Regions from separate parts of the Anaerotruncus sp. DFI.9.16 genome, predicted to be linked through region 2. Evidence: predicted binding sites of a transcription regulator. Region 2 holds the regulator's gene; the other holds the start of a gene.

Region 1 (16,405 bases), on a different contig from region 2:
GGTCGCGCCGCCCGCCTCGGAGCAGGCCGTGGTCACCGGGACGGTCGAGCGCATCGCCTCGGAGGTGAGCGGCGGGGATACGGTCTACAAGATGATCCTCGCGGAGCACCCCGACAAGATCTTCACGGTCCCCGCGCTCGTCTCAGACGAGCTGGCGCTCACCCGCGAGGGGGACCGCGTCAAGATCGAATACACCGAGGGCGATGGGATCATCAGCCAGGCCACCGTATTCGACAACCTCGCATACACCCAGAAATAAGCAGCAGGGGTCCCGCGAAACCGCGGGGCCCCATTCTTTTCCCGGCGGGGCGTTTCGGCCGGAACCGCTTTTTTCGCCCTGTTTTTGTTGACAGAACGGGTTTGCCTCACTATAATGGAAGAAATCCGGGCGATGTATTGGAATACCGCTTTAAACTGTAAAATTCACACGGGAGGAGGGATGGACGATGGAGAGGCTCACGGGGATCGGCGGGAGCGGCGGGCTCGTGTTCGGGCGGCTGCATTTCTTCGACAACTCGGTGCGCCAGGTGGGGCCCTGCCCGGCCGCCGACAGCCGCGTGGAGCTGGAACGGTTCGAGGCGGCGCGCGCGGAGACGCTCGGCATCCTCGACGCGCTGCAGCTGCGCGCGCAGGAGGAGGCGGGCCCCGACGAGGCGCGCATTTTTGAAATCCATCGGATCATGCTGACCGATCCCGACTTCGAGGACCGGGTGACCGACCGGATCGTCCGGCAGGGCCTGATCGCGGAATACGCGGTGCAGGAAGCCGGACGGGAACTTGCGCAGATGCTGGCGGCGATGGACGACGCCTACATGCGGGAACGCAGCGCGGACGTGACCGACGTGTGCAACGGGGTCATGCGGCGGCTGCGCGGCGAAAAGGAGGCGGACCTGCCGGGGCGCGGTCCGGAGCCGTGGGTGCTTGCGGCGCGCCACCTGCTGCCCAGCGAGGTGGTGCGGATCGAGCGGGGCAGGGTGCTTGCGCTCCTCACGAGCGGGGGCTCGCAGATGTCCCACGCCTGCATCCTCGCGCGCACGATGGGGGTGCCCGCCGTGACGCGGGTGGGAGAGAGGCTCTTCACCCTGCGGGAGGGCGGGGTCGTCGTGGTGAACGGCTTCACCGGCGAGGTGTTCGCGGATCCGGACGAGCGCACCCTCATGGCGGTGCGGGAGGGCTGCCAGGGCCCGCGCGGACAGTCGGGCTGACGGTGCAGGGAAGCAAGTTCCCTCTTGCATTTTTTCGCGGATATGATATGATAGGAGCATACTCATAGCAGAGTAGGAACCGGCGCGTTAAGTGCCGCCCGAACGGGGAGTTGTCGGGCGGACGAAAAGGAATCCTTGCGGTGCCGGTCCCGCATCCCGCTGCTGCATCCAAAGAGCGAGCCCTCTTTTCATGTAGCAAGAGACTGTTACATGAAAGGAGGTTATTTTTTTGATGAATCGGTTTTCTTCCCTTGCGGCGGAGCTGCGCGGGATTCCCCGCCTGACCGCCGAGTCGGCCCGGGAGACCCGCAGCGTCCGTTCGCTGACGGGCACCTCGATGCTCATGGCGCTGTCGGTGCTGCTCAACCAGTTCACGATCTTCATAAGCGCGCTGATCCGCGTGAGCTTCACCTTCCTGCCGATCGCGGCCGCCGGCATGCTCTTCGGCCCGGTGCTCACCGGGCTGGCGGGCGCGGCAATCGACATCCTCAAGTACTTCACCCGCAACGATGGAAGCGCCTTCTTCCCCGGGTTCACGATCAGTGAATTCATGCGCGGCTTCCTCTACGGGCTGATCCTCTACCGCAAGCCGGTCACGCTCGGGCGCACGGCAGCCGCGCATCTGAGCGTCATGGTGGTGGTCACCTTCCTGCTCAACCCGCTGTGGCTTTCGATGATGTACGGGCAGGCGTTCGTCGCGCTCGTCGGCATGCGCGTGGTCAAGAACCTCTTCCTCTTCCCGATCGAAGTGGCGATGCTCTACGCGCTGCTCAAGGCCACCGCGACCATCCGCGCGCGCGCCCTTGTGTGAACCTTCTTTCTTTTCTATCGCAAAAGAAAGAAGCAAAGAAAATGCTCCTGAAGCAGGGCCTGCGGGCCCGGGTAAAGGGCTCCGCCCTCGAAAACGCCCGGCACTCTTTCAGAGTGCCGGGCGTTTTCTCACCCGCCGCCTTTTAAAAAAGGCGGGCGAAAATATTTATTTGGGAAAGAACCTCGCGGGCGGCGTGGCGCGATAGGGAACGGCGCCCTGCCCGCATCAAAAGTTTCGGGGTCCAGGGGGACTTTTCAAAGTCCTCCCTGGCGGGGTTCAGGGGGGCTTTTCAAAGCTCTCCCTGGGCGGCGAAGCGCGTGAGGTTCTCGGCGGCGAGGCGCAGCAGACGTTCGCGCGTCTCGACGGGCATCCAGCTCACATGCGGGGTACAGATGACGCGCGGATGGAAGGCGAGCGGGTGGCCGGGCGCGGGCGGCTCCTCGGAGAGCACGTCGAGCCCGGCCATGTAGAGCCTGCCGGAGTCGAGCGCGTCGGCCACGTCCCGCTCGTTGAGGATCGCGCCGCGCGCCGTGTTGAGCAGCACCGCGCCCGGCTTCATGCGGGAGATCATCTCCGCGTCCACCATGCCGCGGGTCTCGTCGGTCAGCGGGCAGTGGATGCTCACCACGTCCGATTTCGCGAGCAGCTCGCCGAGCGGGACCATCCGGGCCGCGCCGTCTCCGGGCGCGGGACGGCGGCGGCAGGCGAGCACCTCCATGCCGAGCGCGGCGGCGGTCTTCGCCACCGCGCGGCCGATCTCGCCGTAGCCGATGACGCCGAGCGTCCTGCCCGCGAGCTCGAACATCCGCCGCCCGGCGACCTGCGGGTCGGTGGGGGAGACCCAGCGGCCCTCGCGGACGTAGCGGGCGTGCTCCGAGGTGGCGCAGGCGATCGAGAGGAGCAGCGAGATGGTGCTCTGCGCGACCGCCATCGTGCTGTAGGAGGGCACGTTGCGGACCGTCACGCCCGCGCGGCGCGCCGCCTCGAGGTCGATCATGTTGTAGCCGGTGCCGAAGGTGCCCGCGAACCGCAGGCACGGACAGGCGGCGAAGGTCTCCGCGGTGAGGGGCGCGCGGTTGGTGAAGACCGCTTCGGCGTCCCCGATGCGCGCGGCGATCTGCCCGGGCGGGGTGTCGTCATACCATTCCACCGCAAAGCGCGCGGGGTCGAGCGGCAGGCCGCCCGTACCGTACCCCGCGAGAAATCCGTCGAGAACCACTACTTTCATGCCCTGACCTCCCTTGCAGGGACATTGTAACAGAAGCGGGCGCGCATTACAAGAAACTGGAGGCGCGGATGGGCGATTGTTACCAAAATGTTAACATTGAAAATTTTTTGGAAAAGGGCTTGATTTTTAAAAAAAATGTATTAGAATAGTCTTAGCACTCAAAGAGAAAGAGTGCTAACAAATCTCCTTAAATTTGTCAAAAAACTATTATAATAACTGGAGGAATTCATCATGACGATCAAACCATTGGCAGACAGAGTTGTCACAAAGATGGCGGAAGCGGAAGAGACCACCAAGAGCGGCATCATTTTGGCGGGCTCCGCGAAGGAAAAACCGGAAATCGCCGAAGTCCTGGCGGTCGGCCCGGGCGGCCTGGTTGACGGCAAGGAAGTCAAGATGACCGTCAAGGTCGGCGACAAGGTCCTGATGAGCAAGTATTCCGGCACGCAGGTCAAGGTGGACGGCGAGGAATACACCATCGTGCGCCAGAACGACATCCTCGCGATCGTGGAATGATCACAGCCCCGTGAACAATAAATTTTGATATAGGAGACTGATAAATATGGCTAAGGTTATCTGCTATGGCGAGGATGCCCGCAAGGCGCTCCAGGCCGGTATTGACAAGCTTTCCGACACCGTTAAGATCACCCTGGGACCCAAGGGCCGCAACGTCGTGCTCGACAAGAAGTTCGGCGCCCCGCTCATCACCAACGACGGCGTGACGATCGCCAAGGAGATCGAGCTGCCCGACGCGTATGAGAACATGGGCGCGCAGCTGGTCAAGGAGGTCGCGACCAAGACCAACGACGCGGCCGGAGACGGCACCACCACCGCGACCCTGCTGGCGCAGGCGCTGGTGCGCGAGGGCATGAAGAACGTCACCTCGGGCGCGAACCCGATGGCGGTCAAGAAGGGCATCGCCAAGGCGGTCGACGCGGCAGTCGAGTCGCTCAAGGAGAATTCCAAGAAGGTCAAGGGCAGCAAGGACATCGCGCGCGTCGCGTCCGTCTCGTCCGGCGACGAGTTCATCGGCGAACTGATCTCCGAAGCGATGGAGAAGGTTTCCGCCGACGGCGTCATCACGATCGAGGAGTCCAAGACCGCCGAGACCTACACCGACGTGGTCGAGGGCATGCAGTTCGACCGCGGATATATCACCCCCTACATGGTAACCGACACCGAGAAGATGGAAGCCGTCCTCGACGACGCCTACATCCTCATCACCGACAAGAAAATTTCCTCCATCCAGGAGATCCTGCCCCTGCTCGAGCAGGTGGTCCAGGGCGGCAAGAAGCTGCTCATCATCGCTGAGGACGTCGAGGGCGAGGCGCTCTCCACCCTCATCGTCAACCGCCTGCGCGGCACCTTCACCTGCGTCGCGGTCAAGGCCCCCGGCTTTGGCGACCGCCGCAAGGAGATGCTCCAGGATATCGCAATCCTGACCGGCGGTCAGGTCATCAGCGAAGAGGTCGGCCTCGAGCTGAAGGAGACCCAGCTGAACCAGCTCGGCCGCGCGCGCCAGGTCAAGATCCAGAAGGAGAACACGATCATCGTCGACGGCATGGGCGACAAGAAGGCCATCAAGGACCGCATCGCGCAGATCCGCGCCCAGATCGAGACGACCACCAGCGATTACGACAAGGAGAAGCTCCAGGAGCGCCTGGCGAAGCTCTCCGGCGGCGTCGCGGTCATCCGCGTCGGCGCTGCCACCGAGATCGAGATGAAGGAAAAGAAGCTGCGCATCGAGGACGCCCTGTCCGCGACCAAGGCGGCTGTTGAGGAAGGCATCGTCGCCGGCGGCGGCGTGGCGCTGCTCAACACCATCCCGGCGGTCGAAAAGCTCATCCCGGGTCTCGACGGCGACGAGAAGACCGGCGCCCGCATCGTCCGCCGCGCGCTGGAGGAGCCCATCCGCCAGATCGCCGAGAACGCCGGCATGGAGGGCTCGGTCATCATCGACAAGCTCCGTCGCACCCGCAAGGTCGGCTACGGCTTCGACTTCGCCAAGGAGACCTACGGCGACATGATCGAGCTGGGCATCGTCGACCCGACCAAGGTCACCCGCAGCGCGATCCAGAACGCCGCTTCCGTGGCGGCGATGGTCCTCACCACCGAGAGCCTCGTCTCGGACGAGAAGGAAGAGAACCCGGTCCCCGCGGCTCCCGCGGGCGGCATGGGCGGCATGTATTAATCCCGCGAAACCCCGCACCCCAAAGGCCCCGGCGCAGTGCGCCGGGGCCTTTTTTGTGTGCCTGTGGGACGGGCCGCTGTGAAAAATTTCTAAAAATGCCTTGACAGATTGTGCAATTCGATTATAATGAAAACAACCAAACCAGACACGCGGAGGAAGCCATGAACAAGCTCACCCTCAAACAGAATCGATTTTTCGGCTTTTTTAGCTGGGGCTTTTACTTTAGCACCGGCTTTTTTGGCTATGGAAAAAGATTGTGTTTGATGAGCAGATAGTTCCGCGCGGCTGATCGCAGGGAATATATCCAGAGGACTCATTGACGCAATGGGTCCTCTTTTTGTATGCGCGGATGACGGACCCTTGCGTAAAATCAAATTTATTGGAGGCAACCGCAATGATCGTCATTATGAGACCCCGAACCCCGCAGCAGGAGATCGACAAGCTCACCGACGCGCTCACCAGCCGGGGCGTGGAGGTCAACCCCGTCATCGGAAAGGACCTGATCATCCTCGGCCTTGTGGGCGACACGAGCAAGATCGACCCGACCTGGATCGAGGCAAACCGCAACGTCGAGCGCGTCATGCACGTCGCCGAGCCGTTCAAAAAGGCCAACCGCATGTTCCATCCCGACCCGACCGTCGTGAAGGCGGGGGGCCGCGAGATCGGCGGCAAAAAGATCACGATGATGGCGGGGCCCTGCTCGGTCGAGAGCGAGGAGCAGATCTGCGGCATCGCGGAGCAGGTTAAGGAGATGGGCGCGGATTTCCTGCGCGGCGGCGCGTTCAAGCCCCGCACCTCCCCCTACGCGTTCCAAGGGCTCAAATACGACGGCCTGAAGCTGCTCAAGGAGGCCCGCGCCAAGACGGGACTCCCGATCGTGACCGAGATCATGTCCCCCTACGACATCGAGCTCTTCGCGGAGGACGTGGACGTCATCCAGGTGGGCGCGCGCAACATGCAGAACTTCGAGCTGCTCAAGGAGCTCGGACACACCCACAAGCCCATCCTCCTCAAGCGCGGCCTTTCCGCCACGATCGAGGAATGGCTGATGAGCGCCGAATACATCATGGCGGGCGGCAACGAGAACATCATCCTCTGCGAGCGGGGCATCCGCACCTTCGAGACCTACACCCGCAACACCCTCGACCTCTCGGCGATCCCGGCGGTCAAAAAGCTCAGCCACCTGCCCGTCGTCGTCGACCCCAGCCACGCGAGCGGCAAGTGGTGGATGGTCGATCCGCTCGCTAAGGCGGCCGTCGCCGTCGGCACCGACGGGCTGATCATCGAGGTGCACAACGACCCCGCCAACGCCCTCTGCGACGGCCAGCAGTCGATCCGCCCGAGCATCTACGGCGAGCTCGTCAAGGAGCTGCGCGCCATCGCCCACGCCGTCGGCAGGGAGCTGTAGGGATACGGGGGAACGGACGGTTGTAAAAAGCGGCCTTTTGAAAAAGGCCTGGCGAAAACTGGGGTGCAGGCGGGCCGCTGCCCCAGCCCAACCCGCCGCCCGTGCGGCAAGGCCCCATTCGCACGCCGCGAGCGTCAGGCGGTTCGCCGCGGCGTATCTGCATCAAAAGTTCTTTGGCGGGCTTTCTTTCAAGAAAGCCGCAGGGAGGTACTTATGGAGGATTTGGCAGACTACCGGCGGGAGATCGACGAGATCGATTCCCAGCTGATCCCGCTCTTTGAGCGGCGGATGGACGTGGTGCGCGAGGTCGCGCGGTTTAAAAAGGCGCGGAACATGCAGGTCCTGCAGCGGGACCGGGAGCGCGTGGTGCTCGATAAGGCGGTCGCGCGGCTGCAGGACCCGGGCTACGCGGCCGAGGCGGAACGGTTTATGAACGCGGTGATGGCGATCAGCCGGGCGGCCCAGCGGCGGGACATCGGCGGCGCGCTGCCGCGCGAGGCGTCCCCGCTGACCGGGAAGGTGGGGTACTACGGCGCGCCGGGCTCCTTCTCCGAGCAGGCGCTCGCCGACTACTTCGGCGAGGACCGGGAGCGGACCGCCTGCGCCGAGTTCGAGGACGTCTTCACCGCGCTGCGGGACGGGGAGATCGACTACGGCGTGCTGCCGATCGAGAACTCCTCCACCGGCGCGATCACGCGGGTATACGACCTGCTGGGCGGCTACGGCTTCTTCATCGTCGGCGAGCGTCGCCTGCGCATCCATCAGAACCTCGTGGGCGTGGCGGGCGCGACGCTCGACACGGTGCGCGCCGTCTATTCCCACGAGCAGGGCCTCGAGCAGAGCAGCCGCTTTCTGGTGGAGCACCCCGGCTGGGAACAGGCCGTGTTCCACAGCACCGCCGAAAGCGCCCGCCTGGTGGCCGCGTCGGGCGACCCCACCAAGGCGGCGATCGCGAGCGAACGCGCGGCCGCCCTCTACGGGCTTGAAATCATCGCCCCGGCGATCGAGAACAGCCGCCACAACGCGACCCGCTTCATCGTCATCGGGCGCGCGCTCGCGCCCGCCGGGGCGGACAAGGTGAGCCTCGCCTTTTCGCTCGACAACGAATCGGGCACCCTCTACAACACCCTACGGCACTTCGCCGACCGGCGGATCAACCTTGTGAAGATCGAGTCCCGCCCCATCCCCGAGGAGCTGTGGAGCTACCGCTTCTACCTCGATTTCGAGGGGGACGTCGACAGCGACGACGTGCGCGGCGTGCTCGCGGAGATCTCCGCCGGGGCCAAGGATTTCCGGCTGCTCGGCGCCTACCGGAGCGACCGGGACTGAACGGAATGAAAAACAGGCGGACGCAGTCGCGTCCGCCTGTTTTTTGCGTTTTGCAGCGCGCTACGCCAGCGCGATGGGGATGAAATCGGGGAGGACGGAGACGCGGTAGTCGCAGCCGACCGTGTCGACGGCGTCCTCCGGCGCGAGCCAGCAGGTGGCGACGCCGGCGTTTCTGCCGCCCGCCATGTCGGAGGTGAGCGAGTCGCCCAGCAGGATGACGCGGGAGGGGTCGGGGTTCCCGACTGCCGCGAGCACCGCGTCGAAATATTCCTTGCGCGGCTTTTGGAAGCCGATCTCCTCCGAGATGAACATGTCCGAGATGAGCGGGCGCAGGGGGGACTTTTCGAGCCGCCGCTTCTGGGTCGCGACAAGGCCGTTGGTGGCGATGTAGAGGGGGTGCTTTCCGGAAAGCGCCCGGCAGAGTTCGAGCGCGCCCTCGCGCAGATAGGCCCCCTCGCCGAGCGCGGCGGTGTAGGCGGCGTTGAAGTCGGCGGGGTCGAAGGACGCGCCGAGCGCGGCGGCGAGCCGCTCGAACCGCCCGACCCGCAGGGCCTCCTGCGTGGTGCCGCCCTGCTCGTAGAGCCTCCAGAGCGCGTCGTTGATCGCGTGGTAGCGGGCGTGGACTTCTTCGTTGAAGGGGACGCCGAAGGCGGCGCAGGTGCCCGCGAGGGCCTCGCGGGCGGCCCGCCGGTAGTCGAAGAGGGTCTCATCCGCGTCGAGCAGAATGACGTCGTATTTCATGGGAGGGTCCTCCTTTTTTGATACGTCCGAGGTAGTCGCGGGTGGCGGCGAACACCTCCGGGGAGAGCAGCAGCACCGCGATCAGGTTGGGCAGGGCCATGAGGCCGTTGAAGGTGTCGGAGACGCTCCAGACGAGCTGGAGGCTGCCCACGCAGCCGACGACGGTCATGCCGATGAAGCAGAGGCGGTAGCCGATACGGGCACGTGCGCCGAAGAGGTAGTCGACGGCACGTTCGCCGTAGTAGGACCAGCCGAGGATGGTGGCGAAGGCGAAGCAGCAGACGGCCAGCGTGATGAACACCCCGCCGAACCGGCCGAAGCCGCTGGAGAAGGCGGCGATGGCGAGCTCCGCGCCGTCCCCGCCGAGCAGGTGCGCGCCCGAGGTGAGGATGGCCAGCGCGGTGATCGTGCACATGACGATCGTGTCGAAAAAGACCTCGAAGATCCCCCACATCCCCTGGCGGACGGGTTCCTTCACGTTGGAGGCGGAATTGACGATGACCGAGCTGCCGAGCCCGGCCTCGTTGGTGAAGACCCCGCGCGCCACGCCGTAGCGGACGGCGTCCGAGAGGATGAATCCCACCGCGCCGCCCCCCGCGGCCCGCAGGGTGAACGCATCGGAGAGGATGGCGGAGAAGGCGGCGGGGATGCCGCGCCAGTTGAGGCAGATGATGAGAACGCCGCCGAGGGTGTAGGTGACCGCCATGAAGGGCACGAGCTTTTCCGTGACCGAGGCGAGCCGCTTGATGCCGCCGAGGATGACCACCCCGGCGAGGGTGGCGACGGCGATACCGACGGCGAGCGGGGAGAGGCCGAAGGAGGAGGCGAGCGCCCCCGAAATGGAGTTGGCTTGGGTCATGTTGCCGATGCCGAAGGAGGCGGCCGCGCAGAAGACGGCGAAGAGGACCGCGAGCCAGCGGCAGCCGAGCCCCCGTTCGATGTAGACCATCGGCCCGCCGACCCATTTGCCATGGGCGTCGCGGTAGCGGTAGCGGTTGCCGAGGACGTTTTCGGCGTATTTGGTCATCATGCCGACGAGCGCGGAGATCCACATCCAGAAGATGGCCCCCGGCCCGCCCGCCGTGATCGCGGTGGCCACGCCGACGATGTTGCCGGTGCCGATGGTGCCCGCCAGCGCGGTGGCGAGCGCCTGGAACTGGGAGATCGCGCCGGGATCGCGCCGGTCGCGCACATCGGGGCTGCGGAAGATGGCGAAAAGGGTGCCGCGCAGCCACAACCCGAACCGCCGAAATTGGAAAAAACCGGTGCCGACCGTAAAATAGAGGCCCGCGAGCAGCAGGAAGCCGATCATGACGGGCCCCCACACGAAGCCGCCGACCAGTTGGTTGAGCTTTGCGATCCCTTCCGCGAGTTTTTCCATGCCATCCTCCCAGCGTGTTCCCGGGGAGTCCCGGAAACATCATAGCATTTTGCGCGCGGGCGCGTCAACGGCGCGTCCGGGCAAAAAAATTTGATTTTTTGCAAATAATCCCATATAATAGAACCATTGCACAATCGCGCCCGCGTCCGGCGGGCGCGGGACGTACCATTCCAACATATGATCGAGGAGGACGAAACATGTTAGTATCGGCGAAGGACATGCTTACCAAGGCCCATGAGGGACATTACGCGGTCGGGCAGTTCAACATCAATAACCTTGAGTGGACCAAGATGGCCCTGCTCGCGGCGCAGGAGTTGAGCTCCCCCATCATTCTCGGCGTCTCCGAGGGCGCGGGCAAATATATGTGCGGCTTCGAGACGGTCGCGGCGATGACCAAAGCGATGGTCGAAAGCCTCGGCATCACCGTGCCGGTGGCGCTGCACCTCGACCACGGCAGCTATGAGGGCGCCAAAAAGGCGATCGCGGCGGGCTTCTCGTCGGTCATGTTCGACGGCTCCCACTATCCGATCGAGGAGAACATCGAAAAGAGCAAGGAGATCATCGCGCTGGCCGCTTCCAAGGGCATTTCGGTCGAGTGCGAGGTCGGCGCGATCGGCGGCGAGGAGGACGGCGTCGTGGGCGGCGGCGAGGTCGCGGACCCCGCCGAGTGCAAGCGCATCGCCGACCTCGGCGTGACGATGCTGGCGGCGGGCATCGGCAACATCCACGGCCAGTATCCTGAAAACTGGAAGGGCCTCAACTTCGAGGTGCTCAGCGAAATCCAGAAGCTGAACCCGTCGATGCCGCTCGTCCTTCACGGCGGCACGGGCATCCCGGCCGACATGATCAAAAAGGCGATCTCGCTGGGCGTCAGCAAGATCAACGTCAATACCGAGTGCCAGCTCTCCTTCGCGGCGGCCACCCGCAAATATATCGAGGAGGGCAAGGACCGGCAGGGCAAGGGCTTCGACCCCCGCAAGCTGCTCGCGCCCGGCTGCGACGCGATCAAGGCGACCGTCAAGGAGAAGATGGAGCTCTTCGGCTCGGTCGGCAAGGCGTAAAGCATAAAGAAAAAACATCCGCCGGCTGAACCGGCGGATGTTTTAGTTCTCCCGCCTCCCCGGGCCCATATGTTTACGCCATTATTTTGTGCAGTCTTGCGCTATCTTTTCCCGCGTGAATCTGATATATTGACAGTAAGGACACAACAGAGACACAACGTCGATCAGTTGGGAGGGGTTCTGATGTTGAAAAAGTTTTTCTCCGTTTTGCTGGCGCTCTTCCTGCTTCTGCCCGGGCAGGCCGTGTCGGCGCAGGAAGCCGATTCCCTCTTTAACCGCGCACTGCGGCAGGAACCCTATTCCGTGCTCGACGGCCGGCTGACCATCCGGATGCCGACCGGAACCGAGGACGCGGCGATACAGCGCGATATCATGGGACCCATGTCCTCCTCTGCGCGCGAGACCCGGCTGATGTCTGAAAATATCGGCGGCGCGGAGCTGGTTGTGTATGCGCAGGAGATGTTCCGCTATTCCACCGGCGATTTTGTAAAGGATCTGGAACTCATCTTTTCATCCAATTGGCAGGACGCGGAGTTCGGTTATGAGCTGGCCTGCTCGGAGCCCGGTTTTTCGGCGGCAAAGCTCAAAATCCCCGCGACAGACCCACAGGGTGAAGCGATCCTCGTCAGTGCCGTGGTGGTGCGGACCGCCGACAACGGACTCATTATGCTCTCTTTTCTGGTCACGCCCGAGGCCTACCGCTCCCCCAATCAATGCCGTGCGCTCTGCGACCGGGTGATTGCCACGCTGAAGCCGGGGGAACGGATGCTGAACACCGCCGCCCGCAGGGAGACGCTGGATGGCGCGGGGTACCAGATCAGCCTCGACAAGGATTATGTGGTGATCGAGCAGTTCGGCGTAGATTTTTTGGTCTACTACATCGAGAAAGTGACTCCCCTGGACACTTCGGCCCCGTCGATGGGCATCTATCTGGGCTTCCACCCTTCGACGGACGGGAAGCCCTACGGTACGCAGAGCAAGGGCACCATCCTCGGGAAGTCGGTCGTCTGGTCCGCCTCCAACAATCGCGTGGAGACGCTCACGAGGCTGAAGGACGGCAGCATGATGCACATCTTTATCACTGCCGACGATCAGGCCGACCGCGCCGCCCTCAAGAAGATGGCGCAGTCCCTCCAGGTAAAAACGAAGTGATATAAGCACGGCGGTAAAAAGGCCCGGATTTCGCATGAAATCCGGGCCTTGCTTATGCTTTCAGAGAGCCTTGGCGGTAATGATATAATTCCCGAGCGTCCGGACCTTTGCCGAGAACGCCCCGCGCCCGTCGGAATCGGTGGTGTACTTGAAGCGGCTGGTCACGTCCTTGAGGTCGCCGGCTTCGGTCGCCTCATAGATGTGGATCTGCCTGTGGGGGACCGTCTCCTCGCCGTCGAAGGTGAGGTAGGGGTTCACAAGGGTGAGCGTGCCGCCCTTTGCGTCGGGGTTGCCGCGGAAGAAGCGGGTATACATCTCCCCAAGGGGGGCCGTGTGGTTGCGGCCGGTGTCGGCGCGGCGGGTCGAAAGCTTGGGCGCGTAGAGGATGTCCGAGCCGGAGAGCTCGGCGACGATGATGTCCTCGTCCTCCCAGGTGTAGTCGCTGTCTCCCTCCTGGGTCGGGGTGAGGACGATGTCCTCCGCGCCGATCGGGTGCTCGACGTCCTTGAAATAGAAGAGGTCGCCGTACCAGTCGGGGCTGGTTTTCAGGTAGGAGGAGGGGAAGAGGGTGTCCTCGGTGATGCGCAGCGTGTAGTCGATGACGATCTTCGCGCCGCTTTTGACCGTCAGCTCGGAGGCCGTGCCGGTGTTCGCGCCGAGCGGGGAGACGGGCAGGGCGGTGTCCTTGACGGCGGTATAGGTCACCGTGAAGCCGATGCCGGTGTTGTCGTACATCCCGTCCTTCGAGAGGGTCACGACAAAGCAGGCGCCCGCCCCGACGATCGGCTCGTCCGACTGGCGGATCGACCGCGCGTTCATCGCGTTGGCGGTCGTCTTGACCGAGCAGCGGAAGGCGGAGGAGTCGTAGAAGGCGGAGGAATCGGTGACCCGCCACAGCTTGCCCGAGTCGTCGTAGACCCGCTCGTCCGCGGCGACGGTCAGCGTGTTTCCGTAGACCGAATTGCCGTTCGCGAGGTAGCGGTGGGGGTCATATTCATAGACCTTGGCGACGGCGGTCGTCTTGGAGTCGCCCGCGAGGGAGGGGGCTTTTTCCGCGGCGAGCGCGGGGGCCGCGAGGGAGAGCGCGCAGGCCAGCGCGAGCGCGCAGGCGAGAACGGAACGCTTCATATGAAATCCCTTCTTACAGATGAAAATTTTGGTGTAATCCTATGATATCCCCAAATCCGGCCCCCGTCAACCGCCGGGGGGCAAAGTTCAGAAACCGTTCAAATTCGCCGGGAAATGGGAAAAAACCAGGCACAATTCACAGGAAAAATGTTTACAATTTGTACTTGATTTCCCCTGCGGTTTGGGGTACTATAGAGTTAGCACTCGAGATAATAGAGTGCTAAAACGCCGTATCAAACAGCTTTCACATAAAGGAGGAGGGTGTCTATGAACGCTCAGAAATTCACCCAGAAGTCGCTCGAGGCGCTGCAAAGCGCGCAGGACCTCGCGACCGAATACCAGAACATGCAGATCGAACAGCAGCATCTGCTCTACGCGCTGATCGCGCAGGAGGACGGCCTCATCGGCCAGATGCTCAAAAAGATGGAGATCGACCCTGCCGCGCTGCTCTCCGACGTGCGCGCCGAGGTCGAGCGGCTGCCGCGCGTCTCCGGGCCCGGCCGCGAGCAGGGCAAGATCTACGTCTCGCAGGAGGTCGACCGCGCGCTGGTCCAGGCGGAAAAGCTCGCCGACCGGATGAAGGACGAATACGTCTCGGTCGAGCACGTCATGCTCGCGCTGCTCGAAAACCCGAACGGCGCGCTGGGGCAGCTCCTTTCGCGCTTCCGCCTGACGAAGGACGGCTTTCTCTCGGCGCTGGTGAGCGTGCGCGGCAACACCCGCGTCACCTCCGACACCCCGGAGGACACCTATGACGCGCTGAAAAAGTACGGCACCGACCTCGTCGAGCAGGCGCGCAACCAGAAGCTCGACCCGGTCATCGGCCGCGACAACGAGATCCGCAACGTCATCCGCATCCTCTCGCGCAAGACCAAGAACAACCCCGTCCTCATCGGCGAGCCGGGCGTCGGCAAGACGGCCATCGCCGAGGGACTCGCGCTGCGCATCGTGCGCGGGGACGTGCCCGAAAACCTCAAGGACCGCACGATCTTTTCGCTCGACATGGGCGCGCTGATCGCGGGCGCGAAATTCCGCGGCGAATTTGAGGAGCGCCTCAAGGCGGTATTGCAGGAGATCAAGAAGAGCGAGGGCAGGATCATCCTCTTCATCGACGAGCTGCACACCATCGTGGGCGCGGGCAAGACGGAGGGCTCGATGGACGCGGGCAACCTCTTAAAGCCGATGCTCGCGCGCGGCGAACTGCACTGCATCGGCGCGACCACCCTCAACGAGTACCGCCAGTACATCGAAAAGGACGCCGCGCTCGAACGCCGGTTCCAGCCGGTGCTGGTGAACGAGCCGACCGTCGAGGACACGATCTCGATCCTGCGCGGGCTCAAGGAGCGCTACGAGGTGTTCCACGGCGTCAAAATCCAGGACCAGGCGCTCATCGCGGCGGCGGTCCTCTCCAACCGCTACATCACCGACCGCTTCCTGCCCGACAAGGCGATCGACCTTGTGGACGAGGCGTGCGCGATGATCCGCACCGAGATGGACTCGATGCCGTCCGAGCTCGACGACCTCTCCCGCAAGATCATGCAGCATGAGATCGAGGAGGCGGCGCTCAAAAAGGAGACCGACCAGATTTCCAGGGAGCATTTGCAGGAGATCCAGCGGGAACTCGCGGAAATGCGCGAGCAGTTCAAAGCGATGAAGGCCCGCTGGGAGAACGAAAAGAACGCGATCACCAAGGTACAGAGGCTGCGCGAGGAGCTCGAGCAGGTGAACGCGGACATCGAGAAGGCCGAACGGGAATACGACCTCAACCGCGCCGCCGAGCTCAAATACGGCAAGCTCCCCGCCCTCCAGAAGGAACTGGAGGAGGAGGAAAAGCTCGCGGGCGCGGCGGAGAAGGACTCCACCCTCCTGCGCGACCGCGTCACCGAGGAGGAGATCGCGCGGATCGTCGGCCGCTGGACGGGTATCCCCGTGGCGCGGCTGATGGAGGGGGAGCGGCAGAAGCTGCTGCATATGGAGAGCATCCTGCATGAGCGGGTCATCGGTCAGGACGAGGCGGTCACCACCGTCAGCGAGGCGATTTTACGCTCCCGCGCGGGCATCCAGGACCAGGGCCGCCCGATCGGCTCCTTCCTCTTCCTCGGCCCGACGGGCGTCGGCAAGACCGAGCTCGCCAAGGCGCTCGCGCAGGCGCTCTTCGACGATGAGCGCAACATCGTGCGCATCGATATGAGTGAATACATGGAGAAATTCTCGGTCAGCCGCCTGATCGGCGCGCCTCCGGGATACGTCGGCTACGAGGAGGGCGGCCAGCTTACCGAGGCGGTGCGCCGCAAGCCCTACTCGGTCGTCCTCTTCGACGAGATCGAAAAGGCCCATCCCGACGTCTTCAACATCCTGCTCCAGGTGCTCGACGACGGCCGCATCACCGACAGCCAGGGCCGCACCGTGGACTTTAAAAATACGATTATCATCCTGACCTCCAACCTCGGCTCGCCCTACATCCTCGAGGGGATCGACGAAGACGGCCGGATCACCGAGGAGGCCCGCAAGGCGGTGGACGGGCTGCTCAAGCAGCAGTTCCGCCCCGAGTTCCTCAACCGCCTCGACGAGATCGTCTTCTATAAGCCGCTGCAAAAATCCGAGATCGCGCAGATCGTCGACCTGCTCATGGCCGACCTGCAAAAGCGCCTCGCCGACAAGCAGCTCACCCTGGCCCTCTCGCCCGAGGCGAAGGAGTATATCGTCGACCAGGGCTACGACCCCGTCTACGGGGCGCGCCCCCTCAAGCGGTTCCTCCAGCACAAGCTCG
Region 2 (14,622 bases):
CCGGCCCTCGTCCGTGAGGCGGGGATACCTTAGACCGCCCACTTTTCGATCTGCTTGATGAAGTGGCTGTCCTCGGTGACGACCTTGACGGGCTTGTTGTAGTCGAGCGCCATCAGTCCGAGAATCGATTTCGCGTCCGCGATCTTGCCGTCGGTGGTGTGCACGCCGATGTCCTCGGACGACTGCATGGCGAGATACATGAACTGGCGGAGGTCCTCCGCGGAGTGAAGCATAACGTCTTTGATGATCATGATAAAACCTCCTTATGTTGTCGGTTGTGAAATGATTGATTCTCTCTCTGTCCCTATTAAACTACAAAATGGAAGCAATGTCAATATGTACAATGAATTTTTTAAAGTTTGTACATAATTTACATAATTAGCATTCAACTATATAGAGTGCTAGAAATTCTGTAAACATTTCGTGAATTCCCTTGACTTTGCAGAAAAGTGTGGTACATTATAGTTGTTGGCACTCGTAAATAATGAGTGCTAAAGAGCCCTTCGCCGGGAACGGGAATGTGAGGTGGGAACGGTGAAGCTCGACATTCGAAAACTGAAGGTCCTGACGGCCATCGTCGAAACCTATATCGAGACGGGGGAGCCCGTCGGATCCAAGACGGTCGCCCGGAAGCTTGACTTCCAGGTGTCCTCCGCCACCATCCGCAACGATATGGCGGCGCTCTTCGACATGGGGCTGCTCGAACAGCCCCACACCTCGGCGGGGCGGGTGCCCTCCCATCTGGGCTACCGCATCTACGTCGACCAACTCATGCACTGCCAGCCCCTCTCGGAGGAGGAGCAGCGCGAGATCGACGCGCTCTTCAACGTGCGCGACCCCGATCCCGACAGGCTCCTGGAGGACGCGGCCGAGGCCCTCGCCGACTACACCAAGTGCGCGACCGTCTCGACCACCATCACCCCCAAGACGGTGCAGGTCAAGCGGGTCGAGATCGTCCCTGCGGGCGCGCGGACCGTCGTCGTGCTGGTCATCGCGACCAACGGCGTCATCAAAAACAAGGTCTGCCGCGTCGACTTCGGGCTGACCACCGAGATCGTCGAATTTCTCAACCAGTTCTGCAACGGCCGCCTGGTCGGCAAATCGGTTTCGGACATCTCCCAGTGGTACATCAACTCGATCGCCGTGACCCTCGGCGACTACTCCACCCTCTTCGTCCCGGTGCTCGCCACCGTGTACGAGCTCTGCCGCGAGATCAACGAGGGGCAGTTTTACACCTCCGGCAGCGTCAACCTGCTGGGCTACAAGGAGTTCTCCGACATCGCCCGCGACCTGCTGCTGACGATGAACAACCGTGAACAGCTCCTCGGGGTGCTCGCCTCCAAAAGCGACGCGGTCTTTATCACGATCGGCAAGGAGAACCCCCAGAGCGAGCTGGCGGACACCTCGGTGGTTGTCACGCGCTACAAGATCGGCGAGCAGAATTCGGGCGCGATCGGCGTGATCGGGCCGGTGCGCATGGATTACGCGAAGATCATCCCGCACATCGAGTATTTCTCCAAAACGCTGGGAAAGCTCCTTGCGGAGACGTTTGAGCAGGAATAACAATAACAGAGATAGGTTGTGAGCAGATTTGGCAGAAGAGACGAAGGACACGGCTCCGCAGGCGGAGCCGCAGGAGCGGGAGGAGGCCCCCGCGCAGGAGGCTGAACAGACCGCCCCCGAAAAGAGCGAGGCCGAACTCCTCAGGGAGCAGGTCGATTCCCTGAACGACAAGCTGCTGCGCACGATGGCGGAATACGACAACTTCCGCAAGCGGAGCGTCCGGGAGAAGGAAGCGATCTACCCGCAGGCCACCGCCGCCGCGGTCGCGCAGTTTTTGCCGGTCGTGGACACGATCGAGCGGGCGCTCGCGGCGCCCTGCACCGACGCCGAATTCAAAAAGGGCGTCGAGATGATCCTGCAAAACTTTAAGGACGTTTTCGCCAAGCTCGGCGTCGAGGAGTTCGGCGCGGCGGGCGACGTCTTCAGCCCCGACTTCCACAACGCGGTCATGCATGTGGAGGATGAGGACGCCGAGGCGGGCGTCATCGTCGAGGTGTTCCAGAAGGGCTACAAGCTCGGGGACCGGATCATCCGGCACGCGATGGTCAAGGTCGCCAACTGACGGCGCAAATCAGGTTCAGACGATTCCGCGGCAGAGCCGCGAAACGATATCCCTTTCGTAAAAATTAAGTTTAATAGATCTGGAGGGCTTTTATTATGGGAAAAATCATCGGTATCGACTTAGGTACGACAAATAGCTGCGTGGCGGTCATGGAGGGCGGCGAGCCCGTCGTCATCGCCAACGCGGAAGGCGCGCGCACGACCCCGTCGGTCGTCGCGTTCTCTAAGACGGGCGAGCGCATGGTGGGCCAGGTGGCCAAGCGCCAGGCGATCACCAACCCCGACCGCACGATCTCCTCGATCAAGCGGCATATGGGTTCCAGCTACAAGGTCACGATCGACAGCAAGAACTACACCCCGCAGGAGATTTCCGCGATGGTCCTGCAGAAGCTGCGCGACGACGCGGAAGCCTACCTCGGCGAAAAGGTCACCGAGGCGGTCATCACCGTGCCCGCCTACTTCTCCGACGCGCAGCGCCAGGCCACCAAGGACGCCGGACGCATCGCCGGCCTCGACGTCAAGCGGATCATCAACGAGCCGACGGCGGCCGCGCTGGCCTACGGCATCGACAAGGAGCAGGACCAGAAGGTCATGGTCTACGACCTCGGCGGCGGTACCTTCGACGTCTCGATCATCGAGATGGGCGACGGCGTCCAGGAGGTCCTCGCCACCAACGGCAACACCCGCCTGGGCGGCGACGACTTCGACGAGCGGATCATCAACTACCTGGCGGACGAGTTCAAGAAGGACTCCGGCATCGACCTGCGCGGCGACAAGATGGCCATGCAGCGCCTGAAAGAGGCCGCCGAGAAGGCGAAGATCGAGCTTTCCGGCATGACGCAGGCGAACATCAACCTGCCCTTCATCACCGCCGACGCGACCGGGCCGAAGCACCTCGACGTCACGCTGACCCGCGCGAAGTTCAATGAGATGACCGCCGACCTCGTCGAAAAGACGATGGAGCCGGTGCGCAAGGCGATGGCCGACTCAGGCCTCAAGGTCTCCGACCTCGACAAGGTGCTGCTCGTCGGCGGTTCCACCCGCATCCCCGCCGTGCAGGACGCGGTTAAGGCGTTCTGCGGCAAGGATCCCTTCAAGGGCATCAACCCGGACGAGTGCGTCGCGGTCGGCGCGGCCATCCAGGGCGGCGTGCTCGGCGGCGACGTGAAGGGGCTCCTGCTCCTCGATGTCACCCCGCTCTCCCTCGGCATTGAGACGCTCGGCGGTGTCTGCACCAAGATCATCGAGCGCAACACCACCATCCCGACCAAGAAGAGCCAGATCTTCTCCACCGCCGCCGACGGCCAGACCTCGGTCGAGGTCCATGTGCTCCAGGGCGAGCGCGAGATGGCCCGCGACAACAAGACGCTGGGCATGTTCCGGCTCGACGGCATCCCGGCCGCGCCGCGCGGCGTGCCGCAGATCGAGGTCACCTTCGACATCGACGCGAACGGCATCGTCCACGTCACCGCGAAGGACCTCGGCACCGGCAAGGAGCAGAACGTCACGATCACCGCGTCGACCAACATGTCCAAGGACGACATCGACAAGGCGGTCAAGGAGGCGGAGCAGTTCGCCGAGGAGGACAAGAAGCGCCGCGAGGAGATTGACGTGCGCAACGCCGCCGACCAGATGGTCTACCAGTCCGAAAAGGCGCTGACCGACCTGGGCGACAAGGTGTCCGCCGACGAGAAGAGCCGCGTCCAGCAGAAGATCGACGCCCTTAAAGAGGCGCTCAAGGGCACGAACGTCGACGACATCAAGCAGAAGCAGGAGGATTTGCAGAAGGATTTCTACGAGATGTCCTCCAAGATGTACCAGCAGGCGCAGCAGAGCGCCGGCCCCGAGGCGGGCGCGCAGCAGGATGACGGCGGCGCCTCCGCCGGCGGCGGGGACTATGTCGACGCCGACTACCGCGAGGTTGACGAGGACGACAAAAAATAATACAATGGAAAAAGTCTGCGGCAAGGCGGGGGGCGGGGCCTCTCGCCTTGCCGCGTGAAACAGCCGTTCCGGTGACATGGGAGCGGAAAGCAGAGGTGAGGGCAATTGGCTGATAAACGGGATTATTACGATGTACTGGGCGTCTCGAAGGACGCCTCCGCGGACGACCTCAAAAAGGCGTACCGCAAGCTCGCCAAACAGTACCATCCCGATATGAACCCGGGGGACAAGACCGCCGAGGCCAAATTCAAGGAGGTCAACGAGGCCTACGAGGTGCTCAGCGACTCCACCAAGCGCCAGCGGTACGACCAGTTCGGCCACGCGGGCGTCGACCCGAGCTACGGCGCGGGCGCCGGGGCGGGCGGCTTCGGAGGGGGCTTCGGCGGCTTCGACGTCGGGGACATCTTCGAGAGCTTCTTCGGCGGCGGATTCGGCGGATTCGGCGGCGGCTCCTCCCGGCCGCGCAACCCCAACGCCCCGATCCGCGGCAACGACATCAACGTGACGGTCGGCCTCTCCTTCATGGAGGCGGCCAAGGGCTGCAAGCAGCAGATCACGGTCCAGCGGCTTGAAAAATGCGAGACCTGCGGCGGCTCCGGCGCCAAAAAGGGCACCTCCCCCGAGACCTGCCCCGAGTGCGGCGGCACCGGTCAGGTGAAGGTCCAGCAGCGCACCCCCATCGGCGTCATCCAGACCACCCGCACCTGCACCAAGTGCTCGGGCAAGGGCAAGATTGTCAAGGAGCCGTGCGGCGACTGCCGCGGCATGGGCCGCGTGCGCCACACCCGCACGCTGGAGGTCTCCGTCCCCGCCGGCATCGACGACGGGCAGACCTTCGTGCTGCGCGGGCAGGGTGACGAGGGGCTCAACGGCGGGCCGTCGGGCGACGTGAACATCATGGTCACGCTGCGCCCGGACACTCTCTTCGAGCGCGACGGCTTCGACGTGTGGTGCGACATCCCGATCACCTTCACCCAGGCGGTGCTCGGGGACGAGATTGTCGTGCCCACCATCGACGGCAAGGTCAAGTACAACGTCCCCGAGGGCACCCAGTCGGGCACCGTCTTCCGCCTGCGCAACAAGGGCATCCCCTACGTGAACGGGCGCGGGCGCGGCGACCAGTACGTCAAGGTCAACATCGAGGTCCCGCGCAACCTGAACGCCAAGCAGAAGGACGCGCTTAAAAAGTTCGAGGACCTGTCGAGCGACCGCAACTATGAAAAGCGCAAGAGCTTTTTCGACAAGCTCAAGGACGCGATGAAATAAGAATTGTTTACAAAACCGCCCTTTCTATGGGGGCGGTTTTGTTGTATAATTAAGCATTAGCGTACTAGGACAAGGAGGAGCGGCATGCAGTACAGTGAAGTGAAACTGAAGGTGCCCGTCGAGCGCATCGAAATCGCCGAGGCGGTCGCCAACATGGTGGTGCCCTACGGCATCTATATCGAGGACTACAGCGACATCGAGGAGCTCGCCCCGCAGATCGCGCACGTCGACCTGATCGAGCAGGAGCTTCTGGAGCGCGACCGCACCCACGCGGTCATCCACCTCTACATCTCTCCCGGCGAGAGCCCGCTCGAGGCGGTCTCCTACCTGCGGGAGCGGCTGGAGGCGGAGGGGGTCCCTTTCTCGGTCGAGACGGACAAGGTCGACGAGGAGGACTGGGCCACCGCCTGGAAGAAATATTACTTCCCCACCAGGGTGGGGGAGCGGCTGGTCGTCTGCCCCTCGTGGGAGGACTACGCGCCGGCGCCCGGCGAGGTCGTGCTCACGATGGACCCCGGCATGGCGTTCGGCACCGGCACCCACGATACGACGCGGCTGTGCATGCAGCTGCTCGAAAAATACGCGGCGCCCGGCGTGAAGCTGCTTGACGTCGGCACCGGCAGCGGCATCCTCGCCGTGGCGGCGCTGCTGCTCGGCGCGGATTCGGCCGTCGGCGTGGACATCGACGAGGTGGCCGTGCGGGTCGCGAAGGAAAACGCCGCCGCCAACGGCGTCGGGGACCGGGCGGCCTTTTTGGCGGGCGACCTCGCGGACAGGGTGGACGGGCGGTTCGCGGTCGTGACCGCGAACATCGTCGCGGACATCATCCTGCGCCTCATCCCCGACCTCGGGCGGTTCCTCGAGCCGGACGGCGTGTTCATCGCGTCGGGCATCATCGACACGCGGGAGGCGGACGTCGTGTCCGCCCTCGAAGGGGCGGGCTACCGCCTCGCCGACCGGCGCGAATCGGGCGGCTGGGTCGCGCTGGCCGCCGTGAGGGGGTAGCGGAATGCCCCGGTTTTTTACCGGCGAGGTGGACGGGCGGTCCGCTGTCATCACCGGCGAGGACGCGCGCCACATCGCGCTCTCCCTGCGCATGAAGCCCGGCGAGCCGCTCACCGTCTGCGACAGCGCCGGGCACGACTACCAGTGCGTCGTCGAGGCGGTCGATCCCGGGCGGGTGGACCTGCGGGTGGAGGCGGTCGCCCCCTCCGCCGGGGAGCCGGGGGTGGAGATCACCCTCTATCAGGCGCTGCCCAAGGGGGATAAGCTCGAAATGATCGTGCAGAAGGCGGTCGAGCTCGGCGTCGGGCGGATCGTGCCCGTGCTGACCCGCCGGTGCGTCTCCCGGCCCGATGAAAAGTCGATGAAAAAAAAGCTTGAACGTCTCAACCGCATCGCGCTCGAGGCCGCCAAGCAGTGCGGCCGCGGCCGGGTGCCGCCCGTCGAACCGCTTGTCGGCTTCGGAGAGGCGGTCGCGCGCATGAAGGAATCGCCGCTGGGCATCTTTTTCTATGAGAACGCGGACGAGAGCCTGAAAAGCGCGCTCTCCCGCCGGCTCGGCGGGGAGGTTTCGATTATGGTCGGCAGCGAGGGCGGCTTCGAGCCCTCCGAGGCGGCTTTCGCCGCCGAAAACGGCCTGCTCACCCTTTCGCTCGGCAGCCGCATCCTGCGCTGCGAGACCGCGCCCCTTGCCGCCATCACCGCCATCCTTTATGAGGCGGGGGATATTTGAGACGGACGCGGCAGATACTACCAGGGGAAACTTTTGAAAAAGTTTCCCCTGGACCCCTTCAAAACGTTGGGCTCAGGCGCGGCGTGGACAACCGCCGCAGGCGCGCCCCGTGAGACGCAGCCGGGGCATGGGCCTGCAACCTTTGAAAAAGTTTCCCCCGGACCCCTTCAAAACGTTGGATTCAGGCGCGGCGCGGATAATCGCCGCAGGCGCGCCCCGTGAGGTGTGCGAAAGACGCGGGCGGAGATATCTAGAACAATTCTTCCTGCGCCCCGTCCAAACGTTGAGTTCAGGCGGGGAACGGGTGCCCGCCGCGGGACGGCGCCGGAACATACGAACAGGCATGGGAGGCATAGAATGAAACGATTATGGAAAACCGGGACGGCGCTTTTACTGGCGGCGCTGCTGATTTTGAGCGGCTGCACCGCGCGCGGTCCCGCGCCGGAAGAGAGCGTTTCATCCGCTCCGGAAGAGGAGGACGCCATGCCGGAACCCACGATGATCCCCCGCGAAGAGGTGGGCGAATTGGAGAACCTGCTGCTTGTGAACGCGGAAAACCCCGTCCCGGACGACTACACGCCCGAACTCTATCCGGTGAGCGGCACTTACCAGATGGATGCGGATGCGGCGGGCTCGATGCTGTGGATGCTCTACGACGCGGCCGCGCAGGGGGTCGACCTGATGGTCGTCTCCGCCTACCGGGGGACCGAGCGCCAGCGGCAGAATTTCAACAACAAGGTGCAGGAGTATATCTCGCTGGGCCTGAGCGAGGAGGAGGCGGTCGAGGTGACCTCCCAGTGGATCGCCCCTCCCGGCACGAGCGAGCATGAGACGGGGCTGGCGGCCGACATCGTGACCCCCGGCTACCAGATGCTCAACCACGGCTTTGCCGAAACGCAGGCCGCCAAATGGCTCGCGGCGCACGCGCCCGAGTACGGGTTCATCCTGCGTTACCCGGAGGACAAGACGGAGATCACCGGGATCACCTACGAGCCGTGGCATTTCCGGTATGTTGGAAAGCACGCGGCGCGGGAGATCACCGAACGCGGCGTCTCGCTGGAGGAATATCTCGGAGTGGCGGGGGAGACGTATGCTGAGTAAGGAGAAGGTCGCGCACAGGCTGTCCCGCATGCTGGGCGGCGGGCGGAGCCGCGCCGCAGCCGCGGCGGTGGCTTTCGCGGCGCTGGCCGCCGTCGTGGCCGCGGGGATGCTGCTTGCCTCCCGCGCGGCGGATATGCGCGGGGAGCTCATGCGCAGCAGCCTCGTCGCGGCGATCGCAACGCCCGGCGAGGAGGGGCGGCTTTCGCAGATTTTAGGCGACCCCGAGAAATCCGAGCTGCTCATGAAGTATATCAATTCGATGGCCGGGGTCGTGACCAACATGGAGGTCTCCCCGCGCCGGCACCTCTCCCAGTTTTCCGCGCTGCTCGACGCGGCGGAGGACGCGGGCGCGACGATTTTGGATTTCGACTGCGACGCGGGCGGACGGGTGCTGACCGTCTCCTGCACAGCCCCGGACGGGAAATCCGCCGGGGCGTTCGCGCAGCTGTTGCGGGAAAACGGATATTTTTCGCGGGTGGAACGCAAGGAACCGCCCGCAGGGGATGAGCAAAACTTCCTAATTGACTGCTATTTTTCGTAGGGAATTTATACAAAACGACGGAAATGTGGAAAGTTTACAAAATTTTCACACCTTCAACAGACAGTTTTGGCGCGATATGATAAAATTTTGATTGCAATGGAAGTAAACTGATGGATGAAAAAAGACTGGGCGCTTCCTTTTGCCCCTCACGCGGGCAGATTCGCTGGTTTTTGACCGTGCTGGTGGCGTTCGCCGCGCTGGTGCGGCTGATGGTCGCCTATATCACCGTGCACTATTTCGACCTGAGCTTCTATGTGGACTGGTCGACCGGAGTGGCAAACGACTTCTTCGGCGCTTATAACAATATAGGGAACCTTGACTATCCGCCCCTTTTTCTCTTCCCCCTCTTCCTGACGGGGAAGCTGCTCGGGATCGGCGCGGTGCGCGCCTTCGACCCCTATATGATGCTCGCCCTCAAGGGGTGGCAGGTGCTGTTCGACCTCGCGTGCATCCCGCTCCTCTACCGTGTGCTGCGGCGGGAGGGGCAGCTCGTGGGGCTGGCCGGCGCCGCGATCTGGGCGGTCAATCCCGCCGGGATCCTCAACTCCTCCTACTGGGGGCAGACGGACAGCATCATGATCTTTTTGGTGGTGCTCGCCTTCCTGCTGCTCGAGGAGGGAAGGCCCGTCTGGTCGGGCGCCGTCATGGCGCTGGCCTGCCTGATGAAGTTCCAGTCCCTTTACTTCGCGCCCGTCTACGCGGTCGCGCTGCTCACCTCCTATCCGCCCAGACGGATTTTCCGGACCGTGGCGGCGGGAGCGGGCACGGTGCTCGCGGTCTTCCTGCCCTTCATGGCGCGTTCGGGCTGGGCGCTGCCGCTGGAGATCTACTTCGGCGGCTTCGGCCAGTACCAGGGGGCCAGCCTCAACGCCTTCAACTTCTATTCGTCGGCGGGGCTCAATTATAAGCATTTCAGCACGAAAATCCTCGGTCTGATCCAGGCGGACCACCTTTCAACCCTGCTTTTGGCCGCGGCTCTGGCGCTGCTTGTGGCCGTGTGGTTCACGGCCACCGAAAAGAGCGTCTGGCTGATGGGGTTCCTCTTCATGCAGACCGTCTTCATGTTCACGACCCGCATGCACGAGCGTTACCAGATCCCCGTGCTTGTGATGGCGCTCATCGCGGCGGCGCGGCACCGCAGCCGCGGGATGTTCGCCTCGTTCGGGGCGCTGGCGGTCATGGTGTTCCTCAACCAGTTCCTGGTATTGCAGCAGATCTTCGCGGCCGACAAGCAGGCCGGGTGGATCGCCCACTACGACGCGGTCGTCGTCGCGCTCTCCCATGTGAATCTGCTGCTCTACTTCGCGACGGCCTGGGTTGCGCTGCGCGTCTGTTACCGGCGCGGCCATTACGGCTTCGCGCGCTCCTTCCGGGCGATGCTGCCCGAACGGTGGCGCGGGTCGCCGCCAGGACCGAACCCGCAGCGCGGCGCGCCTTGACGCCTTGCAGATAAAGGGCCTACGGGCCCAATAACCAGAAAGCGGTGTTTCCAATGAACCTATTTTCGCACATCACGATGGGCAGGTACCTCTACACCTACTTCACCGAAAATCTCGGCGTGGAGCTCGACAAGGGGAGCTTTGTGAGGTGGAACGTCCTGCCCGATATTGCGCCGAGCCTGCTCAAGCTCTCGCATTTTAAAAAGGACATTTACGACCTTGTGATGGCGCGCGCGGAACACCTGTCAAAGGAAGGCGACAACATGTCGGTGGAGGAATACAGCAAGCAGCTGGGCATCCTCTGCCACTTCATGTCCGACTTCTTCTGCTACGCCCATTCCGAATCGTTCGACGGCAGCAAGGCCGGCCACTTCAAATATGAAGTCCTCATGCAGTTCTACGGCTACCGACGCCGCAGCATGCTGCACGCGGTCGACCTCATCTCCAACGCGGCGGAAATCGACCACAGCACCGCGCTCTACGAGCAGATCAACGAGCTGCACGAGCAGTACTCCCAGCTCGCCCCCTCCTACGGCGTGGATTTTGTCTTTTCGCTGACCGCCTGCGTGGACCTGCTGATGGGGATGCTCGGCGCGAAAACGCCGGCGATTGCCGCGGCGTGAGCCCGGCGCGGAAATAACGTGATGAAAGGGCCCCGGTGCGTAAGCACCGGGGCCCTTTTTTGCCGTTCCCGGGGAACTCCTCAGCCGACGTGGACGCCGCCCTTGAAGACGTGCGCGCGGGGCTTGCCCATGACGGAGATGTCCTCGTCCGGGTTGCCGTCGATCACCACGAGGTCGGCGTATTTGCCGATCCTGACCGAGCCGGTCATGTCGGCCGCGCCGGCGATCTCCGCGCTGTTGATCGTGGCCTGGCGCAGCAGGTCGATGTTGGAGATGCCGATCAGGTCGCGGCGGACCAGGAATTCCTGCGCGGGGTTCTCCACGTAGGAGCCCATGTCCAGGTCGGTGCCCCAGCCGAACTGGAGTCCCGCCTTGTAGGCGGTCCGCAGGCTCTGCTGGAGCAGGGGGAGGTAGGTCTTGGCCTTGAGGGCGCGCCAGTCGTTCGAGTCGGCCTTGCTCAGGTCGATGAGGAACTGGAAGATGCCGATCGTCGGGACGAGGAAGGTGTCCTTCGAGCCGACGAGCATGTCGACGCCCTCCTCGTCGATGAGGGTGGCGTGCTCGATCGTGTGTACGCCCGCGCGGATGCTCATTTTGATGCCCTCGGTGCCGTGGCAGTGGACGGCCACGTATTTGTCGCGGGCCGCCGCGGTGTCGACCACCGTACGCAGCTCCTCCTCTGTCGTGATCAGGTTGCCCGGCACGCTGCCCTCGTTGAGGAAGGCGCCCGACACCATGTATTTGACGAAGTCGCACCCGTGCGCGATCTCCTCGCGCACCGCGCCGATGACCGCCTCTCGCCCGTCCGCCTCGTTGTACATGAGGCTGAAGGCGTCGTTGCCCGCGTCCTTGGGGGAGATCATCAGCCCCGCGCTGTAGATGCGCGGGCCGGTGATCTGGCCCTTCTGCACCGCGTTGCGCACGGCGATGGCGCAGCGGCTGTTACTGCCCATGTCGCGCACGGTGGTGTAGCCGAGCTTCAGATAGGTATTGGCGTATTCGCAGGTGTCGAAGCAGGAGGTGCCGAAATCCTTGAGCTGGTTCTCCATCAGGTTGCCCGAGAGGGAGTGCAGGTGGGTGTGCAGGTCGAAGAGGCCGGGCAGAACGGTTTTGCCCGCCACGTCGAGGACGGGCGCGTCCTCGTAGCTTCCGCCCGCCGGACGGATGTCCGCGATGAGCTCCCCGTCGAGGACGATGTCGGCGGCGGGCAGGTCGTATCCTTCGGTAAGCGCCGGGATCAGGCGGCAGTTTTTCAGTACCAGCATGAGAATCCTTCTTTCTGTTTGCGTTGTGCACCGGCGGGGAAACAAAAAAAGCCCAAACGGAATACGCATCGGCCGCTCGGCCCATGCGGAGGATTCCTGTCCGGCTTTGTTGTTCGGCTGCCCCTGGGGGGCTGTTGATGTCCATTATAGGAACCCCGGGCGCAAAAGTCAAGGCGGGGGATGAATTTTCCGGAAAAACGCGGCGGGCTCTTGACAAATCGCTTTAAATTCGCTATGATTTAACACGTTAAAGCAAAAACAAACTATAGTCTGTACCGATAACGGGGGACGGTTTGATTTTGTTGTTCGGCAATCAGTAAGGGGGCGGTGGAACCGGCGGCCGGCCACAGAAAAAGCGGCCGCCAGAGGTGTTTTTCGGATCAAAAGAATTGAGGAGCGGTAAAAATGAGCGATTATCTGTCGATAGCAAACAGCCCGATCATGTGGCTATCCTGCTTCCCGCTGGTGCTGCTGGTGCTCTGCCAGGCGGTTCTGTATACCCGCCGGGCGTTCGCCACCGCCGTCAAGATGGGAATCTCCAAGAGCGACTGCGTCAAGGCCTTCCGCGCCGGGATGATCTCGGCCATCGGGCCGTCCGTCGCGGTCTTCATCATGATGGTGGGACTCATGTCCGCCGTCGGGTCGCCCGTTTCGTGGATGCGGCTTTCCGTCATGGGCGCTGCCGCGGGCGAAATGATCAATGCCGGCCTCGGCGCGCAGGCCGTGGGCAGCGCGCTGGGCGCCGCCGACTTCGGCATCCGCGCCTACGCCGCCGCCCTGTGGGGGATGAGCCTCTTCTCGGTGGCCTGGATCGTCGTGCTGGTCTTTATCCCGCAGATGAACAAGGTGCAGGTCAAGGTCGAAAAATACGACAAAAACCTCATGACCCTGATCAGCACGGCCAGCATGCTGGGCATCATGTCCTACATGACGATGGAAAACTGCCTGACCGGGCTGCCGATGATCGTCGCCTGCGTGAGCGCGTCGCTCTGCATGGTGGGGCTCTCCAGGACGGTGAAAAAGCTGCCCTGGCTGCGGGAGTACCACATGGGCATCGCCATGATCGTGGGCATCGTCTGCGCGCCGGTCTGCGCCTGGCTGATTGGAGGTTGAGGAGATGAAAAGTGCAGTGACTGAATCGAATTTCAAGGGCATGTCGGACGACCAGTTCACAAGGGAGTTTGGAAAGCCCTCCATCCGCATCGGGAGCATCACGCTGATCATCGGGTTCGTGCTGGCGTTCGTGCCCGCGTTCACCCTCTGGCTGGTGTACGGCGTCGTGCCCACCCCCGCCGAGATCGCGATCATCTTTACGCTCGTCGTCTCCTCCGGGTTCGCCTGGATGGTGGTCGAGCCGATCTCCTACTACGGCGTGCTCGGCGCGGCGGGCAGCTACATGGCCTTTTTGAGCGGCAACATCAGCAACATGCGCCTGCCCTGCGCGATGGTCGCGCAGGAGGTCACCGGCGTAAAGCCGGGCACCAAGGAGGGCGAGCTCATGGCGACGATCGGCATTGCGGGCTCGATCGTCACCAACCTGATCTTCGTCACCCTCGGCGCGATCGGCGGGACCCTGCTGCTCGGCGCGCTGCCCGCGTCGGTCAAGGACGCGTTCAAGTACGTGCCCGCCTCGATCTTCGCGATCATGTTCACCAACTTCATGCTCAAGCGCCCCGACCTGGGCGCCTTCGGCGTCATCTCCGCGCTGCTCATCCTGACGGTGGGTTCAATGTTCATCCCGCTGCCGTTGCAGATGCTGCTGAACGTCGTGCTGGTGGTCGCCGTCGGCATCCTGATCTACAGGAAGAAGAAAAAGATCTGAATCTCCCGCGCGTATCAGAACGTCCGGGGAGAGGGAGGCTGACAACATCAATATCACGGTAAAATCCATGTCCAAGCTGCTGGTGGGACTGCTACTCTACGCGGTGGGCATCGTCGTGTTCGCGCAGTCGGGCATCGGCATGGCCCCGTGGGACGTCCTGAGCGACGGCCTCTCCCACACGCTGGGCATCTCGCTGGGGGCCGCGGTGCTGGGCGTCTCGGTCGTGCTGCTGGCGGTCAACTGGCGGATGGGCATCCGCATCGGACTGGGGAACATCCTCGACCTGGTCATCACCGGCCCGATCGTCGACATCATCCAGGCGCATCATCTGATCCCCGCGGCCCAAAACCTTCCGCAGAAGCTGTTGATGGTGGCCTGTGGGCTCATGGTGCTCAACGTCGCCACCTACTTCTATGTGGGGGCGGGGCTCGGGGCCGGTCCCCGCGAGGGGCTCATGATCGGCATCGTCCGCCGGACGGGCTGGTCGGTGCGGTTCACCAAGAGCGGGCTCGAGCTCTCCGCCATTTTGGCGGGCACCCTGCTCGGCGGGCGGTTCGGCATCGCCACCGTCATCGTGGCGCTCGTCACCGGGCCGCTCATGAACCTCACCTTCGACCTCGTCCACTTCGACATCAAGTCAGTGCCGCAGGTCTACCTCGACGACCAGCTGCGCATCCTGCGGGAGCGCGGGGCCTGCCGGAAAAAGTAGCGGCGGGCGCGCGCCCTCTTTGGGGCGCGCGCCTTTTCCTTTCGGCGTCCCCC

The links. The regulator HrcA, encoded in region 2, represses chaperone genes, less so after heat shock. The targets are predictions, from matches to a motif close to TGTTAGCACTCNNNNNNNNNGAGTGCTAACA.
Region 1: a site for HrcA is predicted at 13,831-13,861, ahead of clpB (ATP-dependent chaperone ClpB). Genes of this name have one in related genera too.

What each region holds. Positions count from the first base shown of each region.
Region 1 covers NZ_JANFZX010000012.1:18,795-35,199, reverse strand. The annotation lists gene NE609_RS07175 (hypothetical protein) at 1-259, shown strand, start outside; gene NE609_RS07170 (phosphoenolpyruvate-utilizing N-terminal domain-containing protein) at 447-1,205, shown strand; THF riboswitch at 1,272-1,369, shown strand; gene NE609_RS07165 (folate family ECF transporter S component) at 1,438-2,016, shown strand; gene NE609_RS07160 (D-2-hydroxyacid dehydrogenase) at 2,306-3,244, opposite strand; gene groES (co-chaperone GroES) at 3,476-3,760, shown strand; gene groL (chaperonin GroEL) at 3,807-5,435, shown strand; gene NE609_RS07145 (hypothetical protein) at 5,525-5,752, opposite strand; gene aroF (3-deoxy-7-phosphoheptulonate synthase) at 5,830-6,843, shown strand; gene pheA (prephenate dehydratase) at 7,057-8,172, shown strand; gene NE609_RS07130 (YjjG family noncanonical pyrimidine nucleotidase) at 8,233-8,913, opposite strand; gene NE609_RS07125 (sodium:alanine symporter family protein) at 8,879-10,294, opposite strand; gene fba (class II fructose-1,6-bisphosphate aldolase) at 10,492-11,355, shown strand; gene NE609_RS07115 (hypothetical protein) at 11,539-12,507, shown strand; gene NE609_RS07110 (hypothetical protein) at 12,568-13,635, opposite strand; gene clpB (ATP-dependent chaperone ClpB) at 13,903-16,405, shown strand, end outside.
Region 2 covers NZ_JANFZX010000058.1:255-14,876, forward strand. The annotation lists gene NE609_RS14545 (HPr family phosphocarrier protein) at 30-251, opposite strand; gene hrcA (heat-inducible transcriptional repressor HrcA) at 535-1,563, shown strand; gene grpE (nucleotide exchange factor GrpE) at 1,592-2,125, shown strand; gene dnaK (molecular chaperone DnaK) at 2,221-4,068, shown strand; gene dnaJ (molecular chaperone DnaJ) at 4,174-5,334, shown strand; gene prmA (50S ribosomal protein L11 methyltransferase) at 5,419-6,339, shown strand; gene NE609_RS14575 (16S rRNA (uracil(1498)-N(3))-methyltransferase) at 6,344-7,069, shown strand; gene NE609_RS14580 (M15 family metallopeptidase) at 7,427-8,170, shown strand; gene NE609_RS14585 (hypothetical protein) at 8,160-8,711, shown strand; gene NE609_RS14590 (glycosyltransferase 87 family protein) at 8,822-10,150, shown strand; gene NE609_RS14595 (zinc dependent phospholipase C family protein) at 10,204-10,773, shown strand; gene NE609_RS14600 (amidohydrolase family protein) at 10,854-12,038, opposite strand; gene NE609_RS14605 (DUF5058 family protein) at 12,444-13,151, shown strand; gene NE609_RS14610 (hypothetical protein) at 13,156-13,860, shown strand; gene NE609_RS14615 (YitT family protein) at 13,928-14,569, shown strand.